3 regions of the Bacillus mojavensis genome follow, and region 3 is predicted to be linked to each of the others. Evidence: a T-box and tRNA genes for the amino acid it is inferred to sense, from the RefSeq annotation. Region 3 holds a T-box; the other regions hold tRNA genes.

Region 1 (4,557 bases), 530 kb from region 3:
GCAGTTAGGCTGGGAAATAGGCAAATCCGTTTCCCATAAGGCTGAGCTGTGATGGCGAGCGAAATTTAGTAGCGAAGTTCCTGATTCCACACTGCCAAGAAAAGCCTCTAGCGAGGTGAGAGGTGCCCGTACCGCAAACCGACACAGGTAGGCGAGGAGAGAATCCTAAGGTGATCGAGAGAACTCTCGTTAAGGAACTCGGCAAAATGACCCCGTAACTTCGGGAGAAGGGGTGCTCTGTTAGGGTGCAAGCCCGAGAGAGCCGCAGTGAATAGGCCCAGGCGACTGTTTAGCAAAAACACAGGTCTCTGCGAAGCCGTAAGGCGAAGTATAGGGGCTGACGCCTGCCCGGTGCTGGAAGGTTAAGAGGAGCGCTTAGCGTAAGCGAAGGTGCGAATTGAAGCCCCAGTAAACGGCGGCCGTAACTATAACGGTCCTAAGGTAGCGAAATTCCTTGTCGGGTAAGTTCCGACCCGCACGAAAGGCGCAACGATCTGGGCACTGTCTCAACGAGAGACTCGGTGAAATTATAGTACCTGTGAAGATGCAGGTTACCCGCGACAGGACGGAAAGACCCCGTGGAGCTTTACTGCAGCCTGATATTGAATGTTGGTACAGCTTGTACAGGATAGGTAGGAGCCTTGGAAACCGGAGCGCCAGCTTCGGTGGAGGCATCGGTGGGATACTACCCTGGCTGTATTGACCTTCTAACCCGCCGCCCTTATCGGGCGGGGAGACAGTGTCAGGTGGGCAGTTTGACTGGGGCGGTCGCCTCCTAAAAGGTAACGGAGGCGCCCAAAGGTTCCCTCAGAATGGTTGGAAATCATTCGCAGAGTGTAAAGGCACAAGGGAGCTTGACTGCGAGACCTACAAGTCGAGCAGGGACGAAAGTCGGGCTTAGTGATCCGGTGGTTCCGCATGGAAGGGCCATCGCTCAACGGATAAAAGCTACCCCGGGGATAACAGGCTTATCTCCCCCAAGAGTCCACATCGACGGGGAGGTTTGGCACCTCGATGTCGGCTCATCGCATCCTGGGGCTGTAGTCGGTCCCAAGGGTTGGGCTGTTCGCCCATTAAAGCGGTACGCGAGCTGGGTTCAGAACGTCGTGAGACAGTTCGGTCCCTATCCGTCGCGGGCGCAGGAAATTTGAGAGGAGCTGTCCTTAGTACGAGAGGACCGGGATGGACGCACCGCTGGTGTACCAGTTGTTCTGCCAAGGGCATCGCTGGGTAGCTATGTGCGGACGGGATAAGTGCTGAAAGCATCTAAGCATGAAGCCCCCCTCAAGATGAGATTTCCCATTCCGCAAGGAAGTAAGATCCCTGAAAGATGATCAGGTTGATAGGTCTGAGGTGGAAGTGTGGCGACACATGGAGCTGACAGATACTAATCGATCGAGGACTTAACCTAATTTCTAATGATGTCACACCTGTTATCTAGTTTTGAGAGAACACTCTCAATTGTTTGGTGGCGATAGCGAAGAGGTCACACCCGTTCCCATACCGAACACGGAAGTTAAGCTCTTCAGCGCCGATGGTAGTCGGGGGGTTCCCCCTGTGAGAGTAGGACGCCGCCAAGCAGTTTTATCTATTTCTACCATGTTTGTTTATGAAGCTTATATCATTCCGCAGTAGCTCAGTGGTAGAGCTATCGGCTGTTAACCGATCGGTCGTAGGTTCGAATCCTACCTGCGGAGCCATTGCTTCCATAGCTCAGCAGGTAGAGCACTTCCATGGTAAGGAAGAGGTCAGCGGTTCGAGCCCGCTTGGAAGCTTTATTTAAATGCATTACTCTTACCAAGGTTTCTCAAAAAAGAGAAAGCTTTTTTTATTGCGATATGCGGAAGTAGTTCAGTGGTAGAACACCACCTTGCCAAGGTGGGGGTCGCGGGTTCGAATCCCGTCTTCCGCTCCATTATTTCATCCCAACGGGATTCGATACAAGTGAAAGTGCGCCCGTAGCTCAATTGGATAGAGCGTTTGACTACGGATCAAAAGGTTAGGGGTTCGACTCCTCTCGGGCGCGCCATATATTATTTTAATATGAGAAATCGGGAAGTAGCTCAGCTTGGTAGAGCACATGGTTTGGGACCATGGGGTCGCAGGTTCGAATCCTGTCTTCCCGACCATTTTTATGGGGCCTTAGCTCAGCTGGGAGAGCGCCTGCTTTGCACGCAGGAGGTCAGCGGTTCGATCCCGCTAGGCTCCACCAAAAAAGATTCAAAAAAAGTTGTTGACTTTGAGAAAGCGACGTTGTATACTAATAAAGTTGCTTTAACAAAGTGATAAACAAAATGATCTTTGAAAACTAAACAAGACAAAACGTACCTGTTAATTCAAGCTTTAAATAAATCGCACAGCAATGTGCGTAGTCAGTCAAACTACTTTATCGGAGAGTTTGATCCTGGCTCAGGACGAACGCTGGCGGCGTGCCTAATACATGCAAGTCGAGCGAACAGATGGGAGCTTGCTCCCTGATGTTAGCGGCGGACGGGTGAGTAACACGTGGGTAACCTGCCTGTAAGACTGGGATAACTCCGGGAAACCGGGGCTAATACCGGATGCTTGTTTGAACCGCATGATTCAAACATAAAAGGTGGCTTCGGCTACCACTTACAGATGGACCCGCGGCGCATTAGCTAGTTGGTGAGGTAACGGCTCACCAAGGCAACGATGCGTAGCCGACCTGAGAGGGTGATCGGCCACACTGGGACTGAGACACGGCCCAGACTCCTACGGGAGGCAGCAGTAGGGAATCTTCCGCAATGGACGAAAGTCTGACGGAGCAACGCCGCGTGAGTGATGAAGGTTTTCGGATCGTAAAGCTCTGTTGTTAGGGAAGAACAAGTACCGTTCGAATAGGGCGGTACCTTGACGGTACCTAACCAGAAAGCCACGGCTAACTACGTGCCAGCAGCCGCGGTAATACGTAGGTGGCAAGCGTTGTCCGGAATTATTGGGCGTAAAGGGCTCGCAGGCGGTTCCTTAAGTCTGATGTGAAAGCCCCCGGCTCAACCGGGGAGGGTCATTGGAAACTGGGGAACTTGAGTGCAGAAGAGGAGAGTGGAATTCCACGTGTAGCGGTGAAATGCGTAGAGATGTGGAGGAACACCAGTGGCGAAGGCGACTCTCTGGTCTGTAACTGACGCTGAGGAGCGAAAGCGTGGGGAGCGAACAGGATTAGATACCCTGGTAGTCCACGCCGTAAACGATGAGTGCTAAGTGTTAGGGGGTTTCCGCCCCTTAGTGCTGCAGCTAACGCATTAAGCACTCCGCCTGGGGAGTACGGTCGCAAGACTGAAACTCAAAGGAATTGACGGGGGCCCGCACAAGCGGTGGAGCATGTGGTTTAATTCGAAGCAACGCGAAGAACCTTACCAGGTCTTGACATCCTCTGACAATCCTAGAGATAGGACGTCCCCTTCGGGGGCAGAGTGACAGGTGGTGCATGGTTGTCGTCAGCTCGTGTCGTGAGATGTTGGGTTAAGTCCCGCAACGAGCGCAACCCTTGATCTTAGTTGCCAGCATTCAGTTGGGCACTCTAAGGTGACTGCCGGTGACAAACCGGAGGAAGGTGGGGATGACGTCAAATCATCATGCCCCTTATGACCTGGGCTACACACGTGCTACAATGGACAGAACAAAGGGCAGCGAAACCGCGAGGTTAAGCCAATCCCACAAATCTGTTCTCAGTTCGGATCGCAGTCTGCAACTCGACTGCGTGAAGCTGGAATCGCTAGTAATCGCGGATCAGCATGCCGCGGTGAATACGTTCCCGGGCCTTGTACACACCGCCCGTCACACCACGAGAGTTTGTAACACCCGAAGTCGGTGAGGTAACCTTTATGGAGCCAGCCGCCGAAGGTGGGACAGATGATTGGGGTGAAGTCGTAACAAGGTAGCCGTATCGGAAGGTGCGGCTGGATCACCTCCTTTCTAAGGATATTTACGGAATATAAGACCTTGGGTCTTATAAACAGAACGTTCCCTGTCTTGTTTAGTTTTGAAGGATCATTCCTTCGAAACGTGTTCTTTGAAAACTAGATAACAGTAGACATCACATTCAATTAGTAACACAAGATATCACATAGTGATTCTTTTTAACGGTTAAGTTAGAAAGGGCGCACGGTGGATGCCTTGGCACTAGGAGCCGATGAAGGACGGGACGAACACCGATATGCTTCGGGGAGCTGTAAGCAAGCTTTGATCCGGAGATTTCCGAATGGGGAAACCCACCACTCGTAATGGAGTGGTATCCATATCTGAATTCATAGGATATGAGAAGGCAGACCCGGGGAACTGAAACATCTAAGTACCCGGAGGAAGAGAAAGCAAATGCGATTCCCTGAGTAGCGGCGAGCGAAACGGGAACAGCCCAAACCAAGAGGCTTGCCTCTTGGGGTTGTAGGACACTCTATACGGAGTTACAAAGGAACGAGGTAGATGAAGAGGTCTGGAAAGGCCCGCCATAGAAGGTAACAGCCCTGTAGTCAAAACTTCGTTCTCTCCAGAGTGGATCCTGAGTACGGCGGAACACGTGAAATTCCGTCGGAATCC
Region 2 (4,557 bases), 460 kb from region 3:
TTACTAGCGATTCCAGCTTCACGCAGTCGAGTTGCAGACTGCGATCCGAACTGAGAACAGATTTGTGGGATTGGCTTAACCTCGCGGTTTTGCTGCCCTTTGTTCTGTCCATTGTAGCACGTGTGTAGCCCAGGTCATAAGGGGCATGATGATTTGACGTCATCCCCACCTTCCTCCGGTTTGTCACCGGCAGTCACCTTAGAGTGCCCAACTGAATGCTGGCAACTAAGATCAAGGGTTGCGCTCGTTGCGGGACTTAACCCAACATCTCACGACACGAGCTGACGACAACCATGCACCACCTGTCACTCTGCCCCCGAAGGGGACGTCCTATCTCTAGGATTGTCAGAGGATGTCAAGACCTGGTAAGGTTCTTCGCGTTGCTTCGAATTAAACCACATGCTCCACCGCTTGTGCGGGCCCCCGTCAATTCCTTTGAGTTTCAGTCTTGCGACCGTACTCCCCAGGCGGAGTGCTTAATGCGTTAGCTGCAGCACTAAGGGGCGGAAACCCCCTAACACTTAGCACTCATCGTTTACGGCGTGGACTACCAGGGTATCTAATCCTGTTCGCTCCCCACGCTTTCGCTCCTCAGCGTCAGTTACAGACCAGAGAGTCGCCTTCGCCACTGGTGTTCCTCCACATCTCTACGCATTTCACCGCTACACGTGGAATTCCACTCTCCTCTTCTGCACTCAAGTTCCCCAGTTTCCAATGACCCTCCCCGGTTGAGCCGGGGGCTTTCACATCAGACTTAAGGAACCGCCTGCGAGCCCTTTACGCCCAATAATTCCGGACAACGCTTGCCACCTACGTATTACCGCGGCTGCTGGCACGTAGTTAGCCGTGGCTTTCTGGTTAGGTACCGTCAAGGTACCGCCCTATTCGAACGGTACTTGTTCTTCCCTAACAACAGAGCTTTACGATCCGAAAACCTTCATCACTCACGCGGCGTTGCTCCGTCAGACTTTCGTCCATTGCGGAAGATTCCCTACTGCTGCCTCCCGTAGGAGTCTGGGCCGTGTCTCAGTCCCAGTGTGGCCGATCACCCTCTCAGGTCGGCTACGCATCGTTGCCTTGGTGAGCCGTTACCTCACCAACTAGCTAATGCGCCGCGGGTCCATCTGTAAGTGGTAGCCGAAGCCACCTTTTATGTTTGAACCATGCGGTTCAAACAAGCATCCGGTATTAGCCCCGGTTTCCCGGAGTTATCCCAGTCTTACAGGCAGGTTACCCACGTGTTACTCACCCGTCCGCCGCTAACATCAGGGAGCAAGCTCCCATCTGTCCGCTCGACTTGCATGTATTAGGCACGCCGCCAGCGTTCGTCCTGAGCCAGGATCAAACTCTCCGATAAAGTAGTTTGACTGACTACGCACATCGCTGTGCGATTTATTTAAAACTTGAATTAACAGGTACGTTTTGTCTTGTTTAGTTTTCAAAGATCATTTTGTTTATCGCCTTGTTAAAGCAACTTTATTAGTATACAACGTCGCTTTCTCAAAGTCAACAACTTTTTTTAAATCTTTTTTTGGTGGAGCCTAGCGGGATCGAACCGCTGACCTCCTGCGTGCAAAGCAGGCGCTCTCCCAGCTGAGCTAAGGCCCCATAAAAATGGTCGGGAAGACAGGATTCGAACCTGCGACCCCATGGTCCCAAACCATGTGCTCTACCAAGCTGAGCTACTTCCCGATTCCTCATATTAAAATAATATATGGCGCGCCCGAGAGGAGTCGAACCCCTAACCTTTTGATCCGTAGTCAAACGCTCTATCCAATTGAGCTACGGGCGCAAATGATAATGCCGAGGGCCGGACTTGAACCGGCACGGTAGTCACCTACCGCAGGATTTTAAGTCCTGTGTGTCTGCCAATTCCACCACCCCGGCGTGGATGGTATAGTTGGAGCGGAAGACGGGATTCGAACCCGCGACCCCCACCTTGGCAAGGTGGTGTTCTACCACTGAACTACTTCCGCAGACAGGATGTCCAGTTTTTATAACTGTCATCCTATATAATGCGGGTGAAGGGACTTGAACCCCCACGTCATAAAGACACTAGATCCTAAGTCTAGCGCGTCTGCCAATTCCGCCACACCCGCTTAAAAATGGTGAGCCATGAAGGACTCGAACCTTCGACCCTCTGATTAAAAGTCAGATGCTCTACCAACTGAGCTAATGGCTCTTCTTACAAGAGACTTGAATATTATATCATATAAAAGTGGTGCCGGCAAGAGGACTTGAACCCCCAACCTACTGATTACAAGTCAGTTGCTCTACCAATTGAGCTACACCGGCAAATGGTGGAGGATGACGGGCTCGAACCGCCGACCCTCTGCTTGTAAGGCAGATGCTCTCCCAGCTGAGCTAATCCTCCATAATTGCACTAACGTGCAATTGCTTGGCGGCGTCCTACTCTCACAGGGGGAAACCCCCGACTACCATCGGCGCTGAAGAGCTTAACTTCCGTGTTCGGCATGGGAACGGGTGTGACCTCTTCGCTATCGCCACCAAACAATTGAGAGTGTTCTCTCAAAACTAGATAACAGGTGTGACATCATTAGAAATTAGGTTAAGTCCTCGATCGATTAGTATCTGTCAGCTCCATGTGTCGCCACACTTCCACCTCAGACCTATCAACCTGATCATCTTTCAGGGATCTTACTTCCTTGCGGAATGGGAAATCTCATCTTGAGGGGGCTTCATGCTTAGATGCTTTCAGCACTTATCCCGTCCGCACATAGCTACCCAGCGATGCCCTTGGCAGAACAACTGGTACACCAGCGGTGCGTCCATCCCGGTCCTCTCGTACTAAGGACAGCTCCTCTCAAATTTCCTGCGCCCGCGACGGATAGGGACCGAACTGTCTCACGACGTTCTGAACCCAGCTCGCGTACCGCTTTAATGGGCGAACAGCCCAACCCTTGGGACCGACTACAGCCCCAGGATGCGATGAGCCGACATCGAGGTGCCAAACCTCCCCGTCGATGTGGACTCTTGGGGAGATAAGCCTGTTATCCCCGGGGTAGCTTTTATCCGTTGAGCGATGGCCCTTCCATGCGGAACCACCGGATCACTAAGCCCGACTTTCGTCCCTGCTCGACTTGTAGGTCTCGCAGTCAAGCTCCCTTGTGCCTTTACACTCTGCGAATGATTTCCAACCATTCTGAGGGAACCTTTGGGCGCCTCCGTTACCTTTTAGGAGGCGACCGCCCCAGTCAAACTGCCCACCTGACACTGTCTCCCCGCCCGATAAGGGCGGCGGGTTAGAAGGTCAATACAGCCAGGGTAGTATCCCACCGATGCCTCCACCGAAGCTGGCGCTCCGGTTTCCAAGGCTCCTACCTATCCTGTACAAGCTGTACCAACATTCAATATCAGGCTGCAGTAAAGCTCCACGGGGTCTTTCCGTCCTGTCGCGGGTAACCTGCATCTTCACAGGTACTATAATTTCACCGAGTCTCTCGTTGAGACAGTGCCCAGATCGTTGCGCCTTTCGTGCGGGTCGGAACTTACCCGACAAGGAATTTCGCTACCTTAGGACCGTTATAGTTACGGCCGCCGTTTACTGGGGCTTCAATTCGCACCTTCGCTTACGCTAAGCGCTCCTCTTAACCTTCCAGCACCGGGCAGGCGTCAGCCCCTATACTTCGCCTTACGGCTTCGCAGAGACCTGTGTTTTTGCTAAACAGTCGCCTGGGCCTATTCACTGCGGCTCTCTCGGGCTTTCACCCTAACAGAGCACCCCTTCTCCCGAAGTTACGGGGTCATTTTGCCGAGTTCCTTAACGAGAGTTCTCTCGATCACCTTAGGATTCTCTCCTCGCCTACCTGTGTCGGTTTGCGGTACGGGCACCTCTCACCTCGCTAGAGGCTTTTCTTGGCAGTGTGGAATCAGGAACTTCGCTACTAAATTTCGCTCGCCATCACAGCTCAGCCTTATGGGAAACGGATTTGCCTATTTCCCAGCCTAACTGCTTGGACGCGGATATCCAATACCGCGCTTACCCTATCCTCCTGCGTCCCCCCATTGCTCAAATGGTGAGGAGGTGGTACAGGAATATCAACCTGTTGTCCATCGCCTACGCCTTTCGGCCTCGGCTTAGGTCCCGACTAACCCTGAGCGGACGAGCCTTCCTCAGGAAACCTTAGGCATTCGGTGGAGGGGATTCTCACCCCTCTTTCGCTACTCATACCGGCATTCTCACTTCTAAGCGCTCCACCAGTCCTTCCGGTCTGGCTTCACAGCCCTTAGAACGCTCTCCTACCACTGTTCGAAGAACAGTCCGCAGCTTCGGTGATACGTTTAGCCCCGGTACATTTTCGGCGCAGAGTCACTCGACCAGTGAGCTATTACGCACTCTTTAAATGGTGGCTGCTTCTAAGCCAACATCCTGGTTGTCTAAGCAACTCCACATCCTTTTCCACTTAACGTATACTTTGGGACCTTAGCTGGCGGTCTGGGCTGTTTCCCTTTCGACTACGGATCTTATCACTCGCAGTCTGACTCCCAAGGATAAGTCATTGGCATTCGGAGTTTGACTGAATTCGGTAACCCGGT
Region 3 (4,557 bases):
AGTACGCCGGCCAAACGAGGTTTCTTAAAGAAACGGCGATTGACGGGAACAGGGCGAGCCCATCCAAAGCCGGCCACCAGGATCAAAATGGTTCCGAACGGATCAAGGTGTTTGATAGGATTCAGCGTCAGTCTTCCTTCTCTTTTCGCCGTATTGTCACCAAATTTATATGCGACATAGGCGTGAGCGAGCTCATGCATTGTAAACGAAACAATTAAAGTAATGACCAAATATGGCATTAGAGACAACGGATAATATAAAAAACGGTCCAAGTGAAATGATCCCTCTTTCTGAAAATGCAAGAATTTACTTTATTCAGTATACTATAAGAAGCCTCTTTTCCTAAAGAGAGGAAAACGATATAAAGGAGGATTCACACCTATGCCATACGTAACCGTCAAAATGCTTGAAGGCCGTACAGACGAGCAGAAACGCAATCTAGTTGAGAAAGTAACAGAAGCCGTGAAAGAAACGACCGGTGCCTCTGAAGAAAAAATTGTTGTCTTTATAGAAGAAATGAGAAAAGACCATTACGCGGTCGCAGGCAAACGCCTCAGCGATATGGAATAATCTTTTATAAAGCCGGCGCTTCGCAAGCCGGCTTTTTCATCTCTATTTCGTCATTTTTTCAATAATGGCTAAAAACGATGCCTTCTCTTCGGCAGTTAAACGTTCAAACATGCCGTCAATCAGCTGCTGGCGGTTTTGGATCATTTGAAGAGCCGCTGCCTGCCCCGATTCAGAAAGCGTAATCCATACGGTGCGGCGGTCATTGTTATTTCTGGATCTCTCAATAAACCCTTCCTGCTCTAAGTGGTTCAGAGCGGTTGTGGTGGCAGAGGGAGACAGTGTGACCTCCTTCAGAATATCCTTTATGGTGCAGCTCCCATGTCTGTATATGATCCGCAGAATAAATCCTCTTACATTATTCACGTGTTTTGGAACGGTGGCTTCATCTAATTGCTTCGTGCTTTTCAAATATTTTGTAAGTGCGTGATCCAGCAAATTTGCTTCCAGTTTGTCATGGTCCATGTAGATTTCCCCATTTCGAGATGCATTCATAACATACGAACGATATGATTTACTTATTATTTTACTGATACCAGACAGGGAAAGTCAAAAAAGCAAACAGCGAATTCGCAACTTTTCTCCTACATGCTTCGATTTTTCACCTGTTTGACAATATTCTCTTTAAATACCTGAAAAGGAACTTGTTCACTCTTCTGATGTCCGAACTGACGGACGTTTACCGCCTTTTCATTCACTTCCTGATCCCCAAGCACCAGCATGTACGGGATTTTCTGCATCTGTGATTCTCTGATTTTGTAGCCAAGCTTTTCATTGCGTTCATCAATATTGGCCCTTATCCCGAGCCGCTTTAGCTCACTCTGCACTTTTTTGCAGTAGTCCATATGAACGTGAGAAACCGGTATAATTTGGACCTGCGTCGGCGCAAGCCAGACTGGGAAAGCTCCGCCAAAATGCTCGATCAAAATGCCGAAGAAACGGTCAATTGAGCCGAATACCGCCCTGTGAATGACGACGGGACGAACCTTTTCATTGTGCTCATTTATATATGTTAAATCGAATTTTTCAGGCATTTGAAAATCAAGCTGGATTGTGGCGCATTGGTGGCTCCGTTTCAGAGCGTCTTTAATATGAAAATCGATTTTCGCTCCGTAAAACGCTCCATCCCCTGCGTTTACTTCATAAGGAAGACCCAGGTCCTCCAGGACGTGTTTCAAGGCGTTTTCAGACATTTCCCACACGCTGTCTTCACCTGATGAATCCTCAGGGCGAGTGGAAAGTTCAACCGTATACTCGAAACCGAATGTGCGGTATACCTCGTCAATCAGCCGAATGGCTTCTTTGATTTCACTCTCGATTTGATCTTCCCGAACAAAGATATGTGCGTCATCCTGGCAGAACGTCCGGACGCGGAGCATTCCGTTTAGAGCACCGCTGTATTCATGGCGGTGCACCTGGCCGAACTCCGCCATACGAATCGGCAGATCCCGATAAGAGTACAGGCTGTTTTTAAAGATGAGCATATGGCCAGGGCAATTCATTGGCTTCATTGCAAATGCAGTATCATCTACTTCTGAAAAATACATATTGTCGCGATAGTGGTCCCAGTGCCCCGACTGCTCCCATAACCGCTGATTCATCATAAACGGCGTACGCACCTCGGCGTAGCCGGCATTTGTTTGCAGCTCACGCGAAAAGCGTTCCAGCTCATTGCGGACAATCTGCCCTTTTGGCAAATAAAACGGCATTCCCGGCGCTTCTTCCGAGAACATAAACAGCTCTAATTGTTTTCCCAGCTTGCGGTGATCCCGTTTCGCTGCTTCTTCCAGCATATGCAGATGCGCCTCAAGATCTTTTTTCTTTTGAAACGCAACACCGTACACCCGCTGAAGGACTTCATTTTGGCTGTCTCCTCGCCAATAAGCACCTGACACCCGTGTTAATTTGAACGCCTTGATCATTCCTGTTGAAGGAAGATGCGGCCCGCGGCACAGGTCAACAAATTCTCCCTGCTGATACAGCGTAATGTTCTCGCCGCGCGGAATGTCTTTCAAAATTTCCAGCTTAAACGGCTCGCCTTTTTCTGCAAAAAGCGCTTCAGCCTCCTCGTAAGAAACCTCTACTCGCTTGATATTCATATTTTCGTTTATAATATGCTTCATCTCTTTTTCGATGGCCTCTACATCTCCGGAAGTCAGACTCCGATCAAGCTTCATATCATAATAAAATCCGTCTTCAATGACAGGCCCTATTCCCAAGGACACTTCGCCGTACAGCCGTTTCACTGCCTGAGCCAGCACATGCGCTGATGTATGGCGAAGCACCTGTAAGCCTTCTGGAGAATCCAGTGTGATAATTGAAAGCTCAGCATCTTCCTCCAGCTTAAAGCTGACATCAACGAGCCGGTCATTAACCTGTCCCGCTGCTGCTTTCTTTTCCAGACTGGAGCTGATGGACGCAGCCGCCTCTTTGACTGTAGTGCCTTTCGGATATTCCTTTACCTGTCCGTCCGGAAGCTGAATACTCACATGTTTACTCATTTCAAACACTCCTTATTAATTATTGTATATAAAAAAACACACCCGTCCCTCTGTAAGGGACGAGTGTGTAATTAACCCGTGGTTCCACCCAAGTTCCCAACGAACATTTATGTTCATCGGCTCGGTGCTATAACGCAGCATCAACGGCATTGGATACTGATTGTTCCCCAATGCTGCTCCAAGGCGGTAAATGATATCCCTAAGCTGGGAAGCTCGCACCTTTCCTTCCCTCTCTGAAAACCGTAAATATCATTCATGTCCTTTTCATCGCATTTCTATATTTATATAAAAAAACACACCCGTCCCTCTGTAAGGGACGAGTGTGTGATTAAACCCGTGGTTCCACCCAAGTTCCCAACGAACGTTCATGTTCATCGGCTCGGTGCTGTAACGCAGCATAAACGGCATTGGATACTGACTGTTCCCCAACGCTGCTCCAAGGCGGTAAATGATATTCCTAAGCTGGGAAGCTCGCACCTTTTCTTCCCTCTCTGAAAACCGTAAATATCATTCATGTCCTTTTCATCGCATTTATTGACTCATATAAAAAAACACATCCATCCCTCGCAAGGGACGAATGTGTTAATATTCGTGGTTCCACCCAAATTCCCAACAAACATACATGTTCGTCGGCTCGGTGCTGTAACGCAGCATGACGGTATCAGATACTTGATTTCCCCGATACGGCTCAAAGGCGGTAAGCTGCTTTCTCTGCGTTAGGAAGATTTCAGCTGGTCCTTCCCTCTCTAGAAACCGTAAAAAGCATCTCATGTCCTTATCAGTGCCTGTTTCAATAATTTCATATATCTTACTATAAATTCCTTGAAAAGACAATGGATGATTTTAAGATGATGCAGAAGCTGACGTTTCTTTATGAAAAGTCAGAAACCGCCACACAAGGAATGCGGCAAGACTGTATGCGGCGCCCATCATCAAAAACGTAAATCCAGCTCCGGCGTACCAAGTGGCGGACAGATGAATGACCATTCCGGAAACCGCCACGCCAACCAATGCCCCGATTTGCCGGTTGGCATTTAAAGCTGCTCCTGCGATATTTGCATGCTCCTGTCCCGCAGTCTTCATAATCACAGCCGTCATGGCAGGAACCGTAATGCCAACACCAAGATTCATGGCAGATGTCAGAACCGCAAGCTGCCAGTAAGGCAAATCCGGAGAAACCATGACAAATAACAGCAAAGCCATGATGCAGCTGACAGCCATTGAAACAAACATAAGAAGCCCCGCTTCAAAACGGTTCGCCAGCCGGGCAAACAGCAGATTTCCGACCACAAAGACAGCCATCATCGGCAATAGTTCGACTCCCGCTAAAAAGGAACTTGCGCCTCTCGCTTCCTGCAAAAATAGACTGAGCATAAACATGCCGCCGAAAAGAGCAAAATTCAGCAAAAACCCAACGAACTGCGTTGCCGAGAATCGTCCGTTTTTATATAATGACGCAGGCAGAATAGATGTTGCCGAAAAAATCTCT

The links. The T-box of region 3 lies ahead of thrS (threonine--tRNA ligase). A T-box ahead of a tRNA ligase gene usually reads a tRNA of that ligase, here a tRNA-Thr.
Region 1: it encodes a tRNA-Thr, which carries the amino acid that the T-box ahead of thrS (threonine--tRNA ligase) is inferred to sense. The anticodon was not compared.
Region 2: it encodes a tRNA-Thr, which carries the amino acid that the T-box ahead of thrS (threonine--tRNA ligase) is inferred to sense. The anticodon was not compared.

Annotation. Positions count from the first base shown of each region.
Region 1 is NZ_CP051464.1:164,016-168,572, forward strand. It holds rRNA gene HC660_RS00945 (23S ribosomal RNA) at 1-1,411, shown strand, start outside; rRNA gene rrf (5S ribosomal RNA) at 1,465-1,580, shown strand; tRNA gene HC660_RS00955 (tRNA-Asn) at 1,626-1,700, shown strand; tRNA gene HC660_RS00960 (tRNA-Thr) at 1,703-1,775, shown strand; tRNA gene HC660_RS00965 (tRNA-Gly) at 1,841-1,915, shown strand; tRNA gene HC660_RS00970 (tRNA-Arg) at 1,953-2,029, shown strand; tRNA gene HC660_RS00975 (tRNA-Pro) at 2,053-2,129, shown strand; tRNA gene HC660_RS00980 (tRNA-Ala) at 2,137-2,212, shown strand; rRNA gene HC660_RS00985 (16S ribosomal RNA) at 2,387-3,936, shown strand; rRNA gene HC660_RS00990 (23S ribosomal RNA) at 4,106-4,557, shown strand, end outside.
Region 2 is NZ_CP051464.1:92,879-97,435, reverse strand. It holds rRNA gene HC660_RS00545 (16S ribosomal RNA) at 1-1,357, opposite strand, end outside; tRNA gene HC660_RS00540 (tRNA-Ala) at 1,533-1,608, opposite strand; tRNA gene HC660_RS00535 (tRNA-Pro) at 1,616-1,692, opposite strand; tRNA gene HC660_RS00530 (tRNA-Arg) at 1,716-1,792, opposite strand; tRNA gene HC660_RS00525 (tRNA-Leu) at 1,802-1,887, opposite strand; tRNA gene HC660_RS00520 (tRNA-Gly) at 1,902-1,976, opposite strand; tRNA gene HC660_RS00515 (tRNA-Leu) at 2,017-2,099, opposite strand; tRNA gene HC660_RS00510 (tRNA-Lys) at 2,107-2,182, opposite strand; tRNA gene HC660_RS00505 (tRNA-Thr) at 2,220-2,295, opposite strand; tRNA gene HC660_RS00500 (tRNA-Val) at 2,299-2,374, opposite strand; rRNA gene rrf (5S ribosomal RNA) at 2,397-2,512, opposite strand; rRNA gene HC660_RS00490 (23S ribosomal RNA) at 2,566-4,557, opposite strand, start outside.
Region 3 is NZ_CP051464.1:3,667,593-3,672,149, forward strand. It holds gene HC660_RS19055 (site-2 protease family protein) at 1-272, opposite strand, end outside; gene HC660_RS19060 (2-hydroxymuconate tautomerase) at 382-570, shown strand; gene HC660_RS19065 (MarR family transcriptional regulator) at 613-1,032, opposite strand; gene thrS (threonine--tRNA ligase) at 1,152-3,068, opposite strand; T-box leader at 3,121-3,345, opposite strand; T-box leader at 3,378-3,603, opposite strand; T-box leader at 3,635-3,859, opposite strand; gene HC660_RS19080 (MFS transporter) at 3,912-4,557, opposite strand, start outside.